Regions from separate parts of the Duganella sp. genome, predicted to be linked through region 1. Evidence: predicted binding sites of a transcription regulator. Region 1 holds the regulator's gene; each other region holds the start of a gene.
What was found. Region 1 encodes FNR, which switches genes on or off when oxygen is low (the NO sensors DNR and NnrR bind a similar motif). Its sites were predicted from a motif close to TTGATNNNNATCAA; they were not measured.
Positions count from the first base shown of each region.

Region 2: cqsA (alpha-hydroxyketone-type quorum-sensing autoinducer synthase) is a predicted target of FNR. The motif match lies at 3,452-3,465, and genes of this name have one in related genera.
Region 3: ABDW57_RS24570 (universal stress protein) is a predicted target of FNR. The motif match lies at 5,589-5,602, and genes of this name have one in related genera.

Region 1 covers NZ_JBCNLB010000007.1:28,073-35,519, forward strand. The annotation lists gene ABDW57_RS14520 (response regulator) at 1-1,855, opposite strand, end outside; gene ABDW57_RS14525 (alpha/beta hydrolase) at 1,972-2,718, opposite strand; gene ABDW57_RS14530 (DUF2892 domain-containing protein) at 2,916-3,125, shown strand; gene ABDW57_RS14535 (sigma-70 family RNA polymerase sigma factor) at 3,125-3,643, shown strand; gene fnr (fumarate/nitrate reduction transcriptional regulator Fnr) at 3,691-4,449, shown strand; gene ABDW57_RS14545 (FixH family protein) at 4,450-4,947, opposite strand; gene ccoG (cytochrome c oxidase accessory protein CcoG) at 4,959-6,344, opposite strand; gene ccoP (cytochrome-c oxidase, cbb3-type subunit III) at 6,341-7,288, opposite strand; gene ABDW57_RS14560 (CcoQ/FixQ family Cbb3-type cytochrome c oxidase assembly chaperone) at 7,281-7,447, opposite strand, start outside.
Region 2 covers NZ_JBCNLB010000001.1:1,027,867-1,035,313, reverse strand. The annotation lists gene ABDW57_RS04765 (DeoR/GlpR family DNA-binding transcription regulator) at 1-360, opposite strand, end outside; gene rmuC (DNA recombination protein RmuC) at 457-1,719, opposite strand; gene ABDW57_RS04755 (group II truncated hemoglobin) at 1,724-2,116, opposite strand; gene cqsA (alpha-hydroxyketone-type quorum-sensing autoinducer synthase) at 2,132-3,364, opposite strand; gene ABDW57_RS04745 (HAMP domain-containing sensor histidine kinase) at 3,540-4,805, shown strand; gene ABDW57_RS04740 (hypothetical protein) at 4,809-5,816, shown strand; gene ABDW57_RS04735 (FtsX-like permease family protein) at 5,852-7,447, opposite strand, start outside.
Region 3 covers NZ_JBCNLB010000021.1:2,239-9,685, forward strand. The annotation lists gene ABDW57_RS24550 (hypothetical protein) at 1-189, opposite strand, end outside; gene ABDW57_RS24555 (SDR family oxidoreductase) at 324-1,361, shown strand; gene ABDW57_RS24560 (bifunctional acetate--CoA ligase family protein/GNAT family N-acetyltransferase) at 1,358-4,036, opposite strand; gene ABDW57_RS24565 (Crp/Fnr family transcriptional regulator) at 4,106-4,690, opposite strand; gene ABDW57_RS24570 (universal stress protein) at 4,690-5,532, opposite strand; gene ABDW57_RS24575 (hypothetical protein) at 5,698-7,447, shown strand, end outside.

The DNA of each region.
Region 1 (7,447 bases):
AATCGCCGCGCAGACGGTTGGGCACGGACGGATCGACGCTGATGGCCAGCTCCAGTTCCTTGTCGCCGGCGTTCATGGTCATGGTGGTGGCCAGCGCATCCATCACATCGTTGAGCGCAAACTCCACCGGCGACAGCTCCAGCTTGCGCGCCTCGATCTTGGAAAAGTCCAGCACATCGTTGAGGATGCCCAGCAGCGACTGGCCGGACACCCGCACCATGTTCAGGTATTTGCGCTGCTGCGGCGTCAGCTGGGTATTGCCCAGCAGGTAGACCATGCCCAGCACCGCGTTCATCGGCGTGCGGATTTCGTGGCTCATGTTGGCCACGAAATCGCTCTTGGCGCGGTTGGCGGCCTGGGCGCGGTCGCGTTCGCGCTCCAGTTCCAGCGCGCGGGTCTCGACTTCCTGCTGCAGGCGGTGGCGCTCGGTGATGTCGGAAATCACCGCCAGCACCTTGGTGCCCTGGTCGGTGCGCACCGCGCTCAGGTTGACCTCGATCGGGAACTCGCTGCCGTCGCGGCGGCGGCCGTACAGCACCTTGCCCTGCCCCATGCGCACCGGCTCGGCGCTCAGGCGGTCGGCAAAGAAGCGGTTGCGGTGCGCCGCGTGCTGCTCGCGCAGCTTTTCCGGCACCAGGATTTCCAGCGGCTGGCCCAGCACCTCGTCGCGTTCGTAGCCGAAGCAGCGCTCGCCTTCGCGGTTGAAGGTTTCGATGCGGCCGTCCACGCCCACCACCACTATCGTGTTGGGGGCGAACTCGACCAGGCTTTGCAGGCGCGCGTCGGCTGCCAGCCGTTCGTGCATCAGGTCATTGAAGGCCGAGGTCAGCTGGCCGACCTCGTCGCGCGCATGCACCGGCAGCGGCGTGAAGCGGGCCGGGTTGGCGCGCAGCGCCACGATGGCGTTGCGCAGCTTGATCAGCGGCGCCATCAGGCGCAAGGTGAGCGCGCTGATCAGCAGCGCGGTCAGCACGGCGGCAATGCCGCTCCACACCAGCACGCGCTTGATCACGCCCTCGAACGGCTCAAACGCCTCCTCGGCCGGCAGCGAGGTGGCCAGCAGCCAGTTGACCGATTTCAGGTTTTTATAGCTGTTGAGGGTGGGCTTGCCTTCGCCCATGCCCATCACCGTGCCCTCGAAGCCTTGCTCCAGCGCGCGGTTGGTGGCCGGGTTGGCGTTGGCCGCGCGCGGCTTGAGCAGGCGCGTGATGTCGGGATGCAGCACGTACACCGGGTTATCGCTGCGGGTCAGCGCGAAGTAATAGCCGCTGCGGCCAACCTTGGCGGTGCGCAGGTGGCCCAGCAGGTTGTCCTTGTACAGGCGCAGCACGCCGATCAGCACGCACACCACCTCGCCTTTGTCGTTCAGCACCGGCGCCACCATCTGCACGATGGGCTGCTTGTTGGCGCGACCGATCAGCGGTTCGGTGATCAGCGGCTTGTGGGTGCGCATCACGGTCTTGAAGTAGGCGCGGTCGGAGGCGTCGATGCCGACCCGGCCCGGCACCAGCGGCAGGTCGGAAATGATCTTGCCCTGCGGGCTCATCACCAGCAAATCGTCAAACAGGGCCAGCACCGCGCGGTTCTGGTAATACTCGCGCAGCTTTTCAGCCGAGTTGCCCAGGTTGGCCGGCTGGTTGCGGGCCGATAGCGCGATGATATCGAGCAGCATGGTCAGCTTGTCGTCGAGATCCTGCGCGGTGCGGTTGATCAGCGCGGTCTGTTGCGTGAACAACACCCGCTTGTAATCTTCCTGCATGCGCTGGGTCTGCACCAGCGTGACCAGCCCGATCATCAGGACCGAGGTAATGCTGGTGGCGAGGGCGACTTTAGCCTTGATGCCGAGAGGCTTCATATCATCCTTGATGTATGGGGGCTGGACCGATTCTCCTATCAAAGGCTTACCTTGGCAAGAAAGAAAAAGCCAGCGTGCGCGGGGCACGCTGGCTTTTCGCCGCGGATGAAACCGGATTAACGCTGGGCTGCGGCCAGGATCACTTCCGCCACCTTGGCCGGTTGCGACACCATGGGCACGTGGCCGGTCGGCAGGGTGGTGGTGATGGCGTTGATTTTCCTGGCAAACGCCTGTTCCAGTTCCGGCGCGATCATGCGGTCCTGGCTGGCCACGATGTAGTAATTGGCCTTGTTCTTCCAGGCCGCCACGGTGGTGGTTTCACCGAAGGCCTTCAGGGCGATCGGGCCCTGGGTGGCGGTAATCAGCGCCGCCTGGGCCGGCGTCACGTCCTGCGCAAAGTTCTTGGCCACCGAATCGGCTGGCAGCCAGGCGTAGCCGGTGGCATCGACTTGCAGGGTGGCGATGCCTGGCGGCACCGCGTAATCCTTGCCCAGGTTGCCGGTGGCTTCGCCTTCCGACGGGGCAAACGCGGCCACGTAGACCAGCGCCTTGATCTTGTCGCTGGTGCCGGCCTGGGTGATCACGGTGCCGCCCCACGAGTGGCCAACCAGCACTACTTTACCGGTTTGCGCATCGACCACGCGCTGGGTGGCGGCGACATCGTCAGCCAGCGAACTCAGCGGGTTCTGCACGGCCACCACCTTGTAGCCCTTGGCTTGCAGGATAGGAATCACCTTGTCCCAGCTGGAACCATCGGCAAAAGCGCCGTGGACCAGCACGATGGTGGTGTCGTTGGCCGGGGTGGCGGCGTGGGCGAAAGCGGTGGCGGCCAGCAGGGCGGTAGCGATCAGCGTGCGTTTCATGGTGATTCCTTTCGTTGATTAGTTAGCGATTAAGTCGCGTTCGATGTGTTGATGGGTGAATCATAGCGAGCAATTAAATCGCACGCAATAGGTTTTTTAAAAAAATTTAAAAATATTTTCGATAGCGCGAATCCGAATCGCGGCCAGCCCCCTCTTAGCTGCCGAGGGACTTCCTCGATCACTGATAGGAGAGCACAATGTTTTACGTTAAAAATGTACCCGGCTGGGAGCGCGTGCTGCGCGTGGTGGCGGGCCTGATCGTGGCGGCGGCGGCGCTGGCGCTGCTGGGCGGCATGTGGGGCACGGTGGCGGCCTTGTCGGCGGCCGGCATCGTCGCGTCCGGCCTGTTCGGCTTTTGTCCGATGTGCGCCATGGTTGGCCGCCGCCTGGATAAACAAGGAAAATAATGAGTCTTGCGGAACACCACATGCCGGTGCTGGACGCCGCCCGGCGCGGCGATCCGGCGGCGCTGGCGCAGCTGCTGCGGCTGTGCCAGCCTGACATCCGCCGCTACGCCCAGCGCAACTGCTTGGTCGGCGACGTCGACGACGCCGTGCAGGAAGCGCTGCTGGTGTTGTCGCGCAAGCTATCGTCGGTGCGCATGCTGGCGGCGTTTTCCGGCTGGCTGTTCCAGGTGGTCAAGCGCGAGTGCCACCGGCTGGCGCGCAGCGCGCTGGGCCATGATCCCTGGGATGACGAACGCGCCGAGCAGTGGCTGGCCAGCCAGGACACGGCCGGCTTGCGCGTCGAACTGATCCGCGCGCTGGAATCGCTGCCGGCCGACTACCTGAAAGTGGTGCTGTTGCGCGACTTCGCGCAAATGTCGATTGCGGAAATCGCCGGCGAGATCAACCAATCGGTGGCGGCGGTGAAAAGCCGCTTGCATCGTGCAAGGCAAATGGCGCGCGAATACCTGATTGGATGACTGCGGAATAGGCGCCCAAATCGCACGTGATGGGCTACACTAACCGCATGATACAAGAACTTCCTTCGCTGGTTATTCCCGGCGCCACCATCGATATCCTCAAGGCCAGCTGTGCTTCATGCAGCATGCACCAGCTGTGTTTGCCGATGGGGCTGGACAACAACGACATGGAGCGGCTCGACCAGATCATCGGCCGCCGCCGCAAGGTCGCGCGCGGCGGCACGCTGTTCCGCATCGGCGATCCATTCCAGAACCTGTACGCGATCCGTCTGGGCCACTTCAAGACCTACCAGGTCAACCGCGAGGGCGCGGAGCAGATCACCGGCTTCCAGATGGCTGGCGAACTGCTGGGCATGGATGCCATCAGCGCCGACCAGCACCATTGCACCGCGGTCGCGCTGGAAGACAGCGAAGTGTGCGAAATTCCCTTCTCCACCCTGCAGCAGCTACTGGCGGAAATGCCGACCCTGTTGCGCCATTTCCACCGCATGATGAGCCAGGAAATCACGCGCGAGCAAAGCGTGATGCTATTGCTGGGGAATATGCAGGCGACCCAGCGCTTTGCGGCGTTCCTGATCAACCTGTCGTCGCGTTACGAGGCGCGCGGTTATTCGCCGAATACTTTCCAGCTGCGCATGTCGCGCGAGGAAATCGGCAATTATCTGGGCCTGACCATCGAAAGCATCAGCCGCCTGCTGTCCAAGTTCAAGAAAGAAGGCCTGCTGCGCGTCAGCAACCGCGAGATCGAATTGCTCGATCCGCGCATGCTGAAGGCCATCACGGCCGGGACGGCAACCTGCGGCTGATCAGTCGGGCAGCAGCGCAATCCCGCGCTGCGCCGGCCAGCTCCAGGCGCCGGCCAGGCGCCACTCGCGCTTCTGCCCTTCCACCAGCACGATCCAGCGGCTGCGTTCCAGCAGCGGCAGGTTGGCGCTGAACCTGCCGTTCGCATCCGGCACCAGCACCAGCTTGATATCCTTTTCCGGCAGCGTGGCGTGCGACAGATGCAGCAGCAGCGGGCCGCTATCCTTGCGGTTGATGCGCCCGCTCAGGGTGCCGCTGGCGGCGTCGTAGCCAAGCGCCATCGACAGGCCCAGCTGCGAGGCCACATGGTCGCGCCGCAAATCCTGGTTGATGGCCTTGCCCTGCTTGTAGTAATCGCCCACCACCAGCGCATCGGGCGCCGACATGGCGAGGTAAGCGGTGTAGATGCTGCCGACCGCCACGATGGCGGGGCCGGCTGCCAGCAGCCATGGCCAGCGCTGCTTCCACCACGGTGTGACGGGGATGGTCAGTGTCGTCATGATGATGCTCCTTAGCGCGGCACAATGAAGACCGCGGATTCTTTCACATGCAGCGATGGATCGTCGACTGCGGTCAGGGTGACTTCAATTTTGTTCGAGCCGGGCTGGCCGGCGCCGTGCGCGGTGCGCAGGCGCATCGGATAAGCCCTGGTCTCGGTGGCGTCCACCGGCACCTGGTCGGCGCTCACCTGCGTCAGCGAGGCGATGCCGCTGACGGCGATCTTGTAGACATGGGCCTGCTCGGACGTGTTCATGATCTGCAGGCGGTAGACGTTTTCGATCATGCCGTCCTCCACTTCGCGGCCCATCGAGCCGCGGTCGCGGATCACGTCCAGCTTGAGCGGCGTGCGCAGATACAGCGCGGCGCCGGTGGCCAGCACAATCAGGCCCAGCACGGCGGTGTAGATCTTCACGCGCGGCCGGAAGGCGCGCAGGCGGATCTCGGTCGGCGTCAGATGGTCCTCCATGGCGCGTTCGGTGCTGTAGCGGATCAGGCCGCGGGCCTGGCCGGTCTTGTCCATCACGCTGTTGCAGGCGTCCACGCAGGCGGCGCAGCCGATGCATTCGTACTGCAGGCCCTTGCGGATGTCGATACCGGTCGGGCACACCTGCACGCACATCGAGCAGTCGATGCACGAGCCGCCGTTGCCGTTGGCGGTCTTCGACAGCGGCCCGCGCGGCTCGCCGCGCTTGCTGTCGTAAGTGATGATCAGGGTGTCGCGGTCGAACATCGAGCTCTGGAAGCGGGCGTACGGGCACATGTACTTGCACACCTGCTCGCGCATCCAGCCGGCGTTGCCGTAGGTGGCAAAGCTGTAGAACAGCACCCAGAACCATTCCCACGGGCCGAAGTTCAGCGTCGCCACCTCGCCCATCAGCCTGGTGATCGGCGTGAAGTAGCCGACGAAGGTGAAGCCGGTCCACAAGGCCACCGCGCCCCAGGCCAGGTGCTTGGCGGTCTTCTTGCCGTACTTGGCAAACGAGGCCGGCTGGCGGTCCAGCGCGATGCGGGCGCTGCGCTTGCCTTCGATCCGGCGTTCTATCCACAGGAAGATTTCGGTGTACACCGTTTGCGGGCAGGTGAAACCGCACCACACCCGCCCCGCCACCGCCGTCGCCAGGAACAGCAGATAGGCACTGATGATCAGCAGCAGCGCCAGGTAGATGAAATCCTGCGGCCACAGCACCAGGCCAAAGATGTAGAACTTGCGCGCGCCCAGATCGAACAGCAGCGCCTGCCGGCCGTTCCACTGCAGCCAGGGCGTGCAGTAGAACGCCAGCTGCGTCAGCCAGACAAACAGCCAGCGCAGGCGGGCATAACGGCCGTCGATCTCGCGCGGGTAAATTTCCTCGCGCGCGGCATACATCTTGATGACTTGGGGCTGCGGGGCGTTCATTTTTCAGCTACCGCTGGCGTCGCGGCCGGTTCGTTGGGATGATTCGACAAGCTCCACACATAGGCGGCCAGCACGTGCACCTTGGCGTCGCCGAGGAAGTCCTCGAACGGCGGCATGGTGGCGGTACGGCCCTTGCGGATGGTTTCCATGATGGTTTCCGGGCTGCCGCCGAACAGCCAGATCTTGTCGCTCAGGTTGGGCGCGCCCAGGGTCTGGTTGCCCTTGCCGCCGGCGCTGTGGCAAGCCATGCAGGCGCCAAACTTCTCTTTGCCGAACACGGCCTTGATCGGATCGTGGGTCGACTCGGACAGGCTCAGCACGTAGTGGGCGACGTTTTCCACATCCTTGTCGCCGCCCAGCGCGGCGCCCATCGGCGGCATGGCGCCAACGCGGCCGTGCAGGATGGTTTCCTTGATGGTTTCCGGCGAACCGCCAAACAGCCAGTCCTTGTCGGTCAGGTTCGGAAAGCCCTTGTTGCCGCGTGCGTCCGAGCCGTGGCACTGGGCGCAGTAGGTCAGGAACAGGCGCTCGCCGATGGCGTGCGCTTGCGGGTCGGCCGCCACCGCTTTCAGGTCCTGCTTCTGGTACTTGGCAAACAGCGGGCTGAAATCGGCATCGGCTTTTTTCAGCTCGTCCTTGTACTCGGCGCTGGAGGTCCAGCCGAGCTTGCCGGCATAGGTGCCCAGGCCGGGATACAGGAACAGATAGGCCAGCCCGAACACGATGGTCAGGTAGAACAGCCACATCCACCAGCGCGGCATTGGCGTGTTCAGTTCGGTCAAGTCTTCATCCCAGACGTGGCCGGTGGTGTCGATCTTGCCGTCGGCATTTTTGTGCAGCTTGACCTTGGATTGCGAGTACAGCAGCACGCCGCAGCCGATCACGCCCAGCAGGGTCAGGACCACGATGTACCAGTCCCAGAAGCCATTGGTGAAATCAGCCATGGTGCTTCTCCTCGTCGTCGGCAAACGGCAACTGGGCTGCCGTGGCAAAATCGGCTTCCTGGTGGTGCACATAGGCCCACCACAAAATGCCGCTGAAGGTGATGAACGAGACCACGGTCATCACGCTGCTGGCGTTGTCAAACAGGGTATTCAGAGCCA
Region 2 (7,447 bases), on a different contig from region 1:
CGGCGCCACCGGCAGCGCTTCCGCGACTGCCAGGTTGCTGCTGCCCGCGTCCAGGAAGATGGTGCTGCCTGGCGCCACCAGCGTTGCCGCTGCTGCGGCCAGACGCGATTTATCGTCCTGCTGGCGCTCCATGCGCTGCACCAGCGTGCCGCTTTCCGGTCCTGGCGAGATGCGCACCGCGCCGCCATACACCTTCTGGCACAACCCGGCGGCGGCCAGGTCGCGCAGGTCGCGGCGGATGGTGTCTTCGGTGACGTTGAGCTCACGCGCCAGCGCAGCGGCAAGCACGCGGCCTTCGGCGTTAAGTTGCTTAAGTATCAATGCATGCCGCTCGGGCAGCAGGAGGGATTCGGTTTTCATGCCCGCATTGTACACAAATACGCAAAAACGCGCACAAACACGCAAAACCATGGATTCCGAGAATCGCCACATCCAGCGGCCAACGTGCCGCGCTCCTTATTCGGTATCGAGCTCGCCTTTATCCAGCAATAACTGGGCCTGTTCGCTCGGCAGGGCTTCCACCGTTTTCAGCTTGCGCGCCATCTGGCGGCTGCGGGTCTCGGCCGATTCGATATTCTTGGCGGCGCGTTCCAGCGTCAGCTTGGTTGCGGCCAGCACGTCGCCAAACTTGGCAAACTCGGTCTTCACCGCGCCCAGCACCTGCCACACCTCGGACGAGCGCTTTTCCAGCGCCAGCGTGCGGAAGCCCATCTGCAAACTGTTGAGCAGCGCCGTCAGCGTCGACGGTCCGGCGATGCTGATGCGGTTGACGCGTTGCAGCTCGTCGGCCAGACCGGGACGGCGCATCACTTCGGCGTACAGGCCTTCGGTCGGCAGGAACAGGATGGCGAAATCGGTGGTGTGCGGCGGCGAGACATATTTCTCGGAGATGGTCTTGGCCTCGACCCGCACCGCGCGTTCCAGCTCGCGGCCGGCCTGCGCCACGCCTTCCGCATCGGCGCTGTCGGCCGCTTCCAGCAGGCGTTCGTATTGCTCTTTAGGGAACTTGGCATCGATCGGCATCCACACCGGCGCACCGCCCTCCGTCTGGCCCGGCAGCTTGAGCGCGAACTCCACGCGCGCGCCCGTGCCGGCGATGGTTTCGACATTCTTTGCGTATTGGTCCGGCGTCAGCACCTGCTCCAGCAGCATTTCGAGCTGCACCTCGCCCCAGGTGCCGCGGGTTTTCACGTTGGTCAGCACGCGCTTCAGATCGCCCACGCCCAGCGCCAGCTGCTGCATCTCGCCCAGGCCCTGATGCACGCGCTCCAGGCGTTCGGACACCTGCTGGAACGAGGCGTTCAGGCGCGACTCCAGCGTGGCGTGCAGTTTTTCGTCCACCGTCTTGCGCATCTCTTCCAGACGCGCGCCATTGTCGGTTTGCAGATCCTTGATCTTGGTCTCCAACATCACGCGCACTTCCAGCATGCGCTGGTTCATGGTGTCGGCAAACAGCTTGAGATTGCGGGTCTGCTCGTGCCGGCTGCTGACGCCCTGCTCTTCCAGCTGGCGGCGCATGGCTTCAAACTGCTGCACGCTGGCGGCGTTGCTGGTCTGCGCGGTGGTCTGCAATTGCATGCGTACTTCACGCTCGACGCGCTCAATGCGCTCGGCCAGGTCGCCGGCCGCGCCGCCACGCGCTCGCAACAACGCCAGCACTTGCAGCACAATGATCGCGGCCAGTGCCGCCAGCAGGACGAAAAACTCGATCGAGGTCATGGAATCAGTCCGGCTTGTTGCGCATCCAGTCGGCGGTCTGGAAGAAGGAATTCATCAGGCGCACGCGCAGTTCGGTGTCGATGCCCACGTCTTCCATCGCCCACGCCATGCAGCGCAGCCACTGGTCGCGTTCCTGCGTACCGATGGCAAACGGCATGTGACGCATGCGCAGGCGCGGATGGCCGTGCGCCTGCTGGTACAGGTCCGGGCCGCCCATCCAGCCGCTGAGGAACATGAACAGGCGCTGGTTGGCATTTTCCAGCGAGGGACCGTGCACGGAGCGCAGCAACTGGAACTCGGGTTCAAGCTCCATCAAATCATAAAAGCGATCGACCATCGCGCGGATGGTCGGTTCGCCGCCAATTACTTCATAGAGGGTGCGGGATTCTTCAGTCATACCCGCAATGATAGCTTATACGAGGGCCAGCTTGCGCAAGCGCCGCGTGGACGACCAGCTCTCCATATCCACCTGCGCGCGGATCTCATCGCAAGCCCGGACGATGCGTGTCAGGGCCGCGTCATCCAGGCCGGAATTGAGCGTCAGCCGCACCAGCGAACGGTTCCTCGGCGTGGCCGGCGCGCAAAACATGGCGCCGTACACGCCCTGCTGTTCCAGCAGCTTGCGCAGGGCCAGCGTTTTTGGTTCCGGTCCCGGCTCCAGCGCGATGATCTGCTCCGTGCCGTCGCTGACGTTGTACCCCAGAACGCTCAGCTCCTCGCGCAGCGCGCGCGCATTGGCGTGCAGCGCAGCGCGGCGCTGATCCGCCGCCGCGATGAAGTCGATGGCGGCGTCGAACCACGCCAGCTCGTGCCCCAGCAGGCAGGAACTGAAAATCGCCGGACGCGACTCGGACAGGAAGTAGCCCTTGAAATGGCTGGAACAGGTAATGAATCCAGCGCGCCCGGCAAACGCCTTGGCCAGCGACGCCGTTCGGAAATGCACCCGCTCGTTCAGGCCCAGGGCCGCCACCAGCCCGGCGCCGCGCGGCCCGTGCGTGCCCAGCGAATGCGATTCGTCGACGACCAGCATGCAACCGCTGCGTTCAGCAATCTCCGCCAGTTCGGCCAGCGGCGCGATGCTGCCATTGGTGCTGTACAGCGCATCGACCACGATCAGACCGCGTCCGTGGCGCTGAAGCTGCTTCTGCAGATGCTCCATATCGTTATGCAGGAAGGAGACCGGCAAGGCGCCGGCCGACTGCACGCCCTCCCACAACGAGGCGTGCGCCTGCATGTCGAGGTAGACCGGAATTCCCGGGCCGGCCAGGGTCTGCACCAGCCCCACATTGGCAGCCCAGCCGGATTGCGCCAGGATGCCATCCTCGGCGCCCATGAACCGGGCCAGCTTGCGCTCCAGCTGGTGCTGCGGGCTGCCTTCCTGCAGGTACACGGCCGACATCAGCAATTCGCCCTGGCTGTGCTGCAGGGCGGCCACCTGCGCCGCCACCAGCGCCGGTTCGCCGGCCAGGCACAGGTAGTCGTTGCCGGCTAAAAAAACCGCGCCGGCCGGTGTCGGCTGCCAGGCGTGCGGATGCTCGCCGCCCAGCAGTTGTTGAATACGGGTGACATAGTGCAAATCCATGCGGCGGGTGACGAAGTCCGGCAGCACGGCAGGTATGTGATGGTGGGCAATAGCGTAGGTCATAGTGCATCTCCGATGGGTTTTGGACAAAACAACTTGTTTTTTTGTGAACTGCAGACGCCACCATGCGGCGAAAAAAACTCATCGAGATTGATACGGATCAATATCCGTTTTGATATTGCTGAATGCGTTGCAAATACCGGCGATGATGGCAACTTGATAAAAATCAAAAGCCGCCATGAGCTCTCCCTTGCAAGAACGCTGGAAACGCTGGCAGCACCGACTCCTGCAGTCCCTGCTGCTGTACCACGGCCGCGACGACCACGCGACCGTGCGCGTTCTGCTGCTGGCCTGCATCGGCACGGTGGGCATGCCGCTGTATTACGTGATCTGGCAGCACTTTTTCCCGCAGGAGTACGAGTCGCTGCCGCTGCGCATGCTGGGCATCCTGCTGTGCACCGTGGGCCTGTTTGCGCGCCAGTTCAGCCGGCAGATGCTCAACCTGTATCTGCTGGTCACGCTCAGCTACATCTTTCCCTTCTTCTTTACGCTGATGTTCCTGATGAACCACGCTTCCGGCGTGTGGAGCGAATCGCTGCTGATCGGGCTGGTGGTGCTGTTCCATTTCGATACCGGCCTGGCGCTGCGCGCTTACGCCATCGGCACCCTGCTGGCGTGCGCGGTGGCGGCCGCGCTGGGCGAAGGCGAACTCCTGCTGAGCAGGCAGGTGCTGCAGCAGGTGCCGATCCACTGGTTCACCATGGCGGTGCTGTCGGTGGCCAAGATCAGCCGCCACGTGCTGGCGCAGGAAAAGCTGGCCGGCATGGGCGCCGGCCTGGCCACCGTGGCGCACGAACTGCGCACGCCGCTCACCAGCGTCGATGCCAATGTGCGCGGCCTGCTGCGCATGCTGTCGGACGCGCAGATGCAGAGCAAGGACGACCGCCTCAGCATCATGGACGCGCTGGCCCGCATCCAGTTCGAGGTGCGCCACATGAACCACATGATCGACCTGTTCCTGCTGAGCGCCACGGCGGTGCGGCAAAACCTGCATCCTGTGGAGACGGTGTCGATGGAATCGGTGGTGGAGGCAGTGCTCAAGCGCTACCCGTTCGCTACCCAGAGACAGCAAAAGATGGTGCGGCTGGAACTGCGCCGCAATTTCCACTTCGCCGGCCAGAGCGAGCTGGCGGTGGTGGTGCTGCTTAACCTGATGCGCAACGCCCTGCGCGCCGTGCAGCGCGCCGGCAAGGGCCGCGTGCGCATCGTCATCGATGGCGCCCACCAGCCGCCTCGCCTGCTGTTCATCGACACCGGCTGCGGCATCGCCGCGCAGAACATGTCGCTGATCTTCCGCCGCTTTTATTCGCACCCGCCGCACAACGGCGCCGGCATCGGGCTGGCGCTGTGCCAGGAAATCATGGAAGCCTGGCGCGCCCATATCCGCTGCGTCTCGCGCGAGAGCGCCTACGCCATCTTCATCCTGGAATTCCCCGCGAGGTAAGTCATGCATCTACCCGTCTACGCCCATCCCACGTTGACCGTACTGGTCGACGACAGCGACTCCTTCCTGCGCAGCCTGTCATTCCAGCTCGATCCCATGCTGGCCAACAAAACCTTCCATGACACCACGGAAGCGCTGCACTGGCTGCGCAGCAGCGCGCCCGATAGCGGCGTGCCGCTGCATGTCAACTTCGACATGCACAACCTGCCGGCCGATCAGTGCAACGTGGCGCTGGACCTGGAGCGCATCTACCGCATTGCCGAGCAGCGCCAGCGCTTTGCCACACCCTCGGTGCTGGTGGTGGATTACTCGATGCCGCAGATGAACGGCCTGGAATTCTGCGCGGCGGTGGCGCACCTGCCGTGCAAGAAGATCCTGTTCACCGGCGCCGCCGATGAGAAGATCGCCGTCAGCGCGTTCAATCGCGGCCTGATCGACCGCTATATCAAGAAAAGCGACGACCACGCGCTGGACATCCTGGAGATGGAAGTGGCGGCGCTGCAGGACAGTTATTTCGACCACCGCTCCGACACCCTGCGCGAGATGGTGGCGCTGCATGACTACCGCTTCCTGACCGATCCGGCGCTGACGGAGGTGGTGCGGGAACTCAAGCGTACGCTGGGCTTTGTCGAGCATTACATTTTCCCGAATCCGACCGGCATCCTGTTCCTCGACCAGCACGGCAAGGCCACGCTGATGGTGATCGAAACGGAGCAGAGCATGTACGCCCAATACGAAATCGCCCGCGACAGCGATGCGCCGCGCTCACTGCTGCACGCGCTGCTGGAGCGGCGCGTGCTGACCTTCTTCAGCGATCCGTTTGGCGACGGCATGTACAGCAGCGGCATGGCCGAAAACTGGCACCGCTACTGCGCCGCGCCGCGCGTCTGCCAGGGCAAGGAAACCTATTACTGGGCGCTGTTCGACCTGCCGTCCCACTACTTCGATCAGCGGCCGCACACCTACGCGCAATTTGTGCAGGAACTGCAGCCCGAAGCGGTCGCCGCCTAGCCCATTGTCATTCGTGCGCAGGCGGGAATGACAGGTCAGGCCTCGCGCAGGGTTTGCAGCGGCGGCTGGCGCAGCACGTTGCGCAGGCCCAGCCAGCCGCCGGCGATGGCGCACAGCGCGCCGGCCACCAGCCCGACCAGCCACACCATGGGACTGAAGCTCCACGCAAACTTGAACTGATACGTCGCCAGCGCCCAGCCCATGGCCGCCGCGCCGCTGGCCGCCAGCACGCCGGACAACGCGCCCACCAGCGTGAACTCGATCAGCTGCGCCTGCGACAGCTGCTTGCGGGTCGCGCCCAATGCGCGCAGCAGGCCGGCCTCGCGGGTGCGCTCATCCTGCGATCCCATCAGCGCCGCATACAGCACCAGCACACCGGAAGCCAGCGTGAAGATAAACAGGAACTCCACCGCCGTAATCACCTGATCCAGTACCGCCTGCACCTGCCGCAAAATGCCGCCGACGTCGACGATGGTCAGGTTGGGGAAATCGCGCGTCAGCGCATTCATCACCGCACCCTGCCCTTGCGGCAGGTGGAAGGCGGTGATCCAGCTTTGCGACACTTCCGTCATCGCCGCCGGGTTGATGATGGCGAAGAAGTTGACCCGCATCGAGCCCCAATCCAGCTTGCGGATGCTGGTGATGGTCACATCCACCGGCGTGCCGGCGATATCGAAGCGCAGCTTGTCGCCCAGCTTCCAGTTGAGCGTTTTGGCGATGCCCTGCTCCACCGACACCTCCGGGAAGCCCGGCTTATCCTCGAACCACTTGCCCTCGACGATCTTGTTCTCGGCCTGCATCTGCGCCATGGTGGACAAATTGAATTCGCGATCGGCCAGGCCGCGCGCGCGGTCCTCGGTGTAGGTGTCGGCGGTGACCGGCTTGCCGTTCACCTGCGTCAGGCGGCCGCGTATCATCGGATATTGCGGCGCGTAGCTGACGCCCGCCGCCTTCAGGCGCTGCGCGATCTCTTGCTGCTGCTCCGGCTGGATGTTGATGATGAAGCGATTCGGCGCGTCGGCCGGCGTGGCGTTGCGCCAGGCGGTCATCAGATCGCCGCGCACCACGGTCAGCACCAGCAGCGCCATCATGCCCAGCGCCAGCGAGACGATCTGCACGATGGTGGCGCCCGGACGGCGCTGCAGCGAGGTAATCGCAAAACGCCAGCTCTGATGATCGATCGCGCCGCGCAGGGAGCGCAGCGACTTCAATCCCAGCCAGCCGACCAGCCCGAACAGCGCAAACGCGCCGAAGAAACCCAGCGCCGTGTACAGCGCCATCTTCGGATCGCCCGCTTGCCACAGCAGCAGCGCCACAAAGCCGCCCATGCCGAAGCCATAGGTGGCCAGCGCGCCCACCTGCGGCGGATCTTGCTCGCGACGGATCACACGGTTGTGCGGCACCTTGCGCAGCTGCAGGATGGGCGGCAGCGCAAACGCCGCCAGCAGCAGGATGCCAATGGCCAGGCCCTGCAGGGCCGGATAAATGGTCGGCGGCGGCAGCTCGCTGGAGACCAGCGCGCCTAGCACCTCCAGCAGCACATAGTGGCCGGCGAAACCGACCGCCACGCCGGCCGCGCTGCCCAGCAGGCCGACCAGCAGGAATTCGATCAGGTACATCACCGTGACCTG
Region 3 (7,447 bases), on a different contig from region 1:
CACCATCACGTCTGGCGTAGCGCTGAAGCTGAGTTTTGCCAGTTCCTGGTCGCGAAAGCGTGGCCGGTGCCGCCAATCGATACAGGCGCTCAAGTTGGGAAAGTAAAAATCCATGAACGAGCGGAAAGCATGTGATAACGCAGCTTTCCAGGGCAAGTCATATCGGGCGGGCGGGGTGGATGGCGGCATTTGCACAGTCTGGCGCGGGAGTGCTGGTCGCCGTATGACAAAAGGCAAAGAAGTTTGGTCGTGGGAGCGGCGTCGCACAGAAGGTGTGCGGGGCGGGGCAGACACTGATCCTTCACCACGAGGAGGAGGATGCAATGACTATTCGTTTGAAGAAACTCAGTTCACAGGTCGTCGTCGTTACCGGCGCTACCAGCGGCATCGGCTTGACTACCGCGCGTATGGCTGCGGGGAAAGGTGCGAAGCTGGTACTGGCGGCGCGCGACAGCGAGGCGCTCGATAAGCTGGCAGCCGAACTGCGCGCCGGCGGCCACGACGCGCTGGCCGTGCCGACCGACGTCGGCTTGCAAGAGGAAGTCCAGGCCCTCGGCAGGGCTGCCATCAAGCGCTTTGGCCGCATCGACAGCTGGATTAACAATGCCGGCGTGTCCATCTTCGGCCGCTACCGCGACGTCCCGCTGGAAGATCATCACAAGCTGTTCCAGACCAATTTCTGGGGCGTGGTGCACGGCTCGCTGACGGCGATGGAACTGATGCGGGAGAACGGCGGCGCCATCATCAATCTGGGCAGTGAAGTGTCCGAGCGCGCGGTGCCGCTGCAGGGCATGTATTCCGCCTCCAAACACGCGGTCAAGGGATTTACCGATTCGCTGCGCATGGAAGCGGAAAAGGATGAGCTGCCGATAGCGGTCACCCTGATCAAGCCGGCCGCCATCGACACCATGTTCGTGCCGCACGCGCGCAACTACATGAAGAATGAACCAGAGCTGCCGGCACCGCTGTACGCGCCCGAGCTGGTGGCGGACGCCATCCTGTACGCCGCCGAGCATCCGCAGCGCGACATCTTTGTCGGCGGCGCAGCCAAAATGATCTCGATGGAAGGCCATGGCATGCCGCGCGTGCTCGACAAGGTGATGAATATGCTGATGTTCCGCCAGCAGCAAAAAGACCAGCCCGCGGCACCTGACCGCAGCGATGCGCTGTATAAACCGAACGGGCTGGAACTGCAGCAGCGCCAGGGCGGTCATGAAAGCCCTGTGCTGGAACGCTCGGCTTACACCTATCTGACCACGCGCGGCAAGCCGCTGGCGCTATCGCTGCTGGTCGGCGGTGCGTTGCTGGCGGCGTGGAAGATGAGCACCCCACAGGCCGCGCCCGCCACGCAGGATTCCTAGAGCGCCTTGCTGCACAGCTGGAATTCCGGATCGTCCTCGTAAGGGCGCATCTGGAAGCCCAGGCTGGTCATCAGCTTGAGCATCGGCCGGTTCTTGCGCAGCACCAGGCCGACGATTTCGGTCAGGCCGCGGTCGCGCGCCACGTCCATAATCTCCAGCATCAGGCGCGTACCCAGGCCCTGGCCGCTGAATTTGTCATCCACCAGCAGCGAGAATTCGCAGCTGCTGCGGTCCGGATTGGCGATATAGCGCGACACGCCGATGATGCTTTCGGTTTCGTTGAAACTGCCGTCGTCCTCCACGGTGCGGGTGGTCAGCACCGCCACCAGCGCCATTTCGCGGTCGTAGTCAATCAGCGTGTAGCGCGCCAGCATTTGCGCCGACAGCTCGCGCAGCGACGAGGCAAAGCGGTTGTAGCGCGATTGCTCGGACAGGCCGCGCACCAGCGCCTGCAGCATGTCGGCATCGGTCGGCTGCACCGGCCGCAGGGCATACTCGCCGCCGCCGCGCATGGGCCACTGGCTGGTGTAGTTGGACGGGTACGGCATGATGGCCAGCTGGTCGAAACGCTGCGCAGACGGCGGCGCCGCACCGACCACCACGCGCGCATCCACAGCCAGCACGCCGTGCTGGTCGACGATCACCGGGTTGATGTCCAGCTCACGCAGCTGCGGCAGCTCGCACACCATTTCCGAGACCCGCAGCAGGATATGCTCGATGGCTTGCAGATCGGCCGCCGGCGCGCCGCGCCATTCGCCCAGGGTGCTGGCCACGCGCGCCCGCGCCGCCAGCCGTTGCGCCAGAAAGGGATTCAGCGGCGGCAGCTCGACCGCGCGGTCGTTGAGCAGGTCGATCATGGTGCCGCCCGCGCCAAAACCGATCACCGGTCCGAACAGCGGATCGCTGGCGACGCCGATGTACAGCTCCCGCCCATCGCGCTTGCCGGCCATGCGCTGCACCGTCACGCCATTGATGCGCGCGCCCGGTTGCAGGCGCTGGACGTTGGCCAGCATGTCGCTGTAAGCCGCGGACAGCGCGGCGGCATCGGCCAGGTTGAGCACCACGCCTTGCACCGCCGATTTGTGGCTGATGTCGGGCGAATCGATTTTCAGCGCCACCGGATAGCCCAGCTGTGCGGCGATCAGTTGCGCCTCGGCCGCGCTGCGGGCCGGCATGGTGGGCGTGATCGGAATGTGGAAGGCGGCCAGCAGCGCCTTGGACTCCATCTCGGTCAGCACGCTGCGGCGTTCGGCCAGCACGCTTTCCACCAGCCGGCGGGCGCCGTCCAGGTCCGGCTTGGCCAGCTGCGACAGCGGCGGCGGGGTTTGCTGCAGCAGCTGCTGGTTTTGATAGAACATGGCGATGCTGCTGAAGCCATCGACCGCCGCTTCCGGCGTGCGGAAGCTGGCCAGGCCCGATTGCGCGATCAGGTGGCGCGCCGGCGTCACGCGTTCGTCGCCCATCCAGCAGGTCAGTAGTGGCTTGCTCAGGCCGCGGCCCGCTTCGGCCACGCCGCGCGCCACCGCCACCGGGTCGCCATCCAGCTTGGGCGAATAAATCACCAGCAGACCGTCGATGTTGGGATTGTGGGCGCAGGAGCGGATGGCGGCCGCATAGTGCTGCGGGCCGGCTTCCTCGGACAGGTCGAGCAGATCGGTCAGGGTAGCGTGCGGCGGCAACTCGGGCGCCAGCGCGTGCGCGGCGTCGGCGCCGGCCTGGCCCAGTTGCAGTCCCAGCTTGGCCAGCCAGTCGGCCGCCAGCACGCCGGGACCGCCGCCGTTGCTGATCACGGCCAGGCGCGGCCCCACCGGCCGATAGCGCGAAGCCAGGCATTTGGCGGCCGCGAACAGCTGGACAAAGGTATTCACCCGCACCGCGCCAGTGCGGCGCAGTGCCGCGTCAAACACTTCATCGCTGCCGATCAGGGTGCCCGAGTGGGTAGCTGCCGCGCGCGAGGCTGCCGCGCCGTTGCCGGCCTTGATGATGACCACCGGCTTGGTATTGGCCGTGCCGCGCAGCGCCGACAGGAAGCGGCGCGCGTCGGTAATGCCCTCCATATAAATCACGATGCTTTCGGTGGCCGGGTCGGTGGCCAGAAAATCCAGCGCCTGCGCCAGGTCGACCGAGGTATTCGGTCCCAGCGAGATCACCGCCGACAGGCCGACCGCGTTGGTGCCGGCCCAGTCGAGAATGGCCGACGTCAGGGCGCCGGACTGCGAGATCAGCGCCAGGCCGCCGGCCTGCGCCAGCTTGCCGGCCACGCCAGCGTTCAGATGCAGGCGCGGGCGCTGGAAGCCCAGGCTGTTGGGGCCGAGCAGGTGCATGTCATGCTTGCGGGCGATGGCATGCAGCTCGGCCGCCTGCGCCGGCGGCACGCCGGATGAAACGATCAGCGCCGATTTGCACTGGATGCGGCCGGCCACCTCCAGCGCGAACGCCAGCTCATCGTTTGGCAATGCAATCAGGGCCAGGTCGGCGCGCGATTGCACCAGGTCGGCCAGGGTGCCGGTCATGCTCACATCGAGGAAGGTCAGCGATCCCTGGTAGCCGCCGTCGCGCAGCTGGGCGCAGATACTGCGTCCGTAGACGTTCTGCCGCTCCGGCTCATCGGGCGGGCCGGCAAATACCACGATGGATTTGGGCGCAAATAGCGGGCTTAGGTAGTGCAGGTCCATGACATCCTTTTTCAACAGCAACAGGCAGACCACACTATACGCCATGCCCGGCGGCGGGCGGGTAAACGCTTAATCGTCCAGCGGCAACGGCCGACCCTGCGCCATTTGCCCGACTTCGGCGCGGCCGGGCAGGGCATAGCGGCGCTGAACGATTTCCAGCCAGCCGCGCCGCCGCAGCGCGCCCAGGCAGCGGCTGACGGTGGACGGTGTCAGGCCCAGATAGTCGGCCATGTCCTGGCGCGACATGGGCAGCGTGGCGCTGGCCTCCCGTTGAAGCAGGAATTGCGCCACGCGCTGGATGGCGCTGGTACTGCGCAGCATCACCGCATGTTGCTGATGACGGGCGATGGCATGGCTGAGACGCTGGTTGAAGGCATCCGCGCCGTCCGGCGGCGGGTAGGGAATGGCCGCCACCTGGCAGGTGTTGAGGGCGACCGCGCCGACCTGACGGCGTTGCTGGTGCAGCGCTTCCAGCCCGACCCAGGCACCCGGACCGAGGAAGTCGACGATGTGCTGGCTGCCGTCGCGGCCGTTCTGGTACAGCTTGATGTCGCCGCTCTGAATGATGTGCAGCTGCTGCGCGACTTCATCCTCCACCCGGAACAAGTGCTGGCCGCCTACCAGGCGCAGATGGCGGTGAGTATCCATGCTCATCAGTGCGACATCAGGACCGGCAAGGTCATGGATTCCAGCACACGCCGGGTCACGCCCCCCAGTATCACTTCGCGCCAGCGCTGGTGGCCGTAGGCCCCCATGACCAGCAGGTCGGCGCCGATGTCGGCGGACAGCGACAGCAAGGCGTTGCCGATATCCAGTCCGGCTGGCGCGTGCTGCTGGGCCACCTCGACCCGCACGCCGTGGCGCGCCAGATAGAGCGCAATGTCGGCGCCGGGTTGCTCGCCGTGCATGCCATATGGCGTCTGGGCATGGAATACCGCCACGGTCGTGCGGCAGCTGCGGCGCAGCAGCGGCAGGGCGTCGGTCACGGCGCGGGTGGCGGCGCGGCTGCCATCCCATGCGATCAGCGCGTGCTGGTCGATGTGCTCGAATTTGCCGGCATGGGGCACCAGCAACACCGGGCGCCCGCCGTGCAGCGCCAGATGCTCAGGCAGCTGACGCAGGAAGCTGGGGCCGCTCAGCGCCGGGTCGCTCTGGCTCAGCACCAGCAGATCGGCGTAGCGGGCCTGGAGGATGAGGCCGGTTTCAGCGTCATCGTCGCTGATGCGGCGTTCGTAACTGGCGCCGGCGTTGGCGGCTTGCACCACGAAACGATCAAGGGCTTCGGCGCTCTGATTGCTGACGGCTTCCAGCTCGGCCGGCGCCAGCATGCCGCCGTAACCGAAAGAAGCGTCGCGGTAGCACGCCGCCGTCAGCCCGGTAAAGGCGGCGCCCACCAGGTGGGCCTCGTGCGCTAAGGCGACCTGGCAGGCCATGGCGTAGCGGGCGGCTGCATGCGGCGAGAGGTCGGCGTGAACCAGAATATTCTTGTATGTCATGGCGGGCTCCTTGTGAGTTGTCAACCGCAGGCTATCAAAGCTGATGGCGAATTTTTATGATGTAAATCAAATTTCCATGGATAAATCCTTGAGAGCGGAAGGTTTTCGGAAGGAAGATATGGCACGGGCTCGATAAGGTGGCAGCTCGCATACCAGGAGATTCCCATGCAGACACCAGCACATGCACAGGCAGAGTCATTACGGAAACAATCATTGCCCGCAACGCCACAGCCCGCTCGCGCAGACCAGCGCGCCGACATGAGCGGGCTGCAGGCGCTCAGCGCCACCATGCAGACCAGCCAGCTTCAGCAGAACCTGCAGGCGCGGCAGGCCATGATGGACGCCGGCGTGGCGCAGCGCGTGGTGCGTTACGAACGGCAGGGGCGCGATCGTGTGCAGACTGCCTATCTGCAGTTGCGGGAGCACGCTGCGCTAATGGAGGTGAAGCCCCTCAGCCTGGATCAGGTGCGCACCGGATTGGAGCAGATTGAAAGCAGCGTCATCGATTACGGCGTGTACGATCTGGCCGACCAGGATCACCTGACCCAGATGTATTTTGATATCAGCAAGCGCCTGACCGGCGAGAAGAAGGCGCGGCGCAAAACAAAGAAAGTATCCGAGCTGGAACAGGATGCGCGGAAAGACCAGGCCAACAAGCATACGCCGACCGAAACGCTGGCCGCTGAGAATAGCGAACTGGAAGGCAAGGTGCTGTATGACACTGCTTATTTAGGCGCCGGCGCCAGCGTGGCTTACGCGATTGTCAGCCAGGGAGCGGCATTCGACCGCGCGGATGACATCGTGATCGGCAAGACCCAACCATGGGCCGGCAAGCGCGGCCCCGGCGTGGTGGCCCATCCTGAGCACATGATTTCACCGATCCGCCACTTCCTCGGGCTGGAGGCGACAGATGACGAATGGCTGAACCGGGCCAATTTTTCCGATCTGATCAGGCAGGTGCTGGACCGCGTGAAGATGGGGGTAGTGGACGCCAATGTCGAGAGCGTCGAGAAAACCGACTATGGCTACCTGATTACCGCCGGCGGTGTCGAGTATCACGCCCGCAAGGTCATCAGCGGTATCGGCGTCGGTGACCACACGCCGCCCCAGGGTGTCGCAGCCGGGCGCATTGCCGCCAGCGACAGTGAAGTCGGCGCGAAACGCATCATGAGCATGGACGTGTTCACTCAGGTGGCACACCGGCTGAAACCTGGTGCAGAAGGCATCGAGCTGGACGAGGACGCAAGCACGCCCGAGCAAAGGGGCGACATCACGGTGGTGCTGTCAGGCGCCAACGGCGGCATCGACGTGGCGTTTGATGCACTCAACCGAGGCTACAAGGTGCAATGGATTGTCGGAAACGGCGGAGCCAAATTCCTGAAAGGCTTTCCCAATTACGCGGCGTATCTGCCCTATCTACGCGCCCTGCACAGTAACAATCAGTTGGGCAAGATAGACCTCCAGCCCGAGCAGTTCGAGGCAGAGGAGGCGCGCGTGCAACAAGAGTTGCCGAGCCTCTATGAAGGGCAGACGGATCCGATGTTCGAGAACGTGGCTGCGCGCTTCGAAGACAAGGGCTTTGCCGGCGTCTACTTTGGCCGCATGGAGAGCGTCGAGGAAGTCGACAACGGGATTAAAGCGAGCGTGGCCGGCACCGCCGATCCTGTCACCGGCGACTTGCTGGTGTACGCACAAGGGCAGGGCAACGGCAACTTCGAGCTCTTCCAGAATCACGAACTGCAACCTGAGCTGGATGTCAACCGGCGCTTTTCGGAAAGCGGCAAAACCGTGCTGGGCCTGACCAGCAAAGATGGCAGTCTGAAGATTATCGGTGCGATGGCCTACCGCATGGGGAACACCATTGACGTCAAGCCTGCAGACATGCAGCTGGCAAACGCGCAATTGGATGACGTAT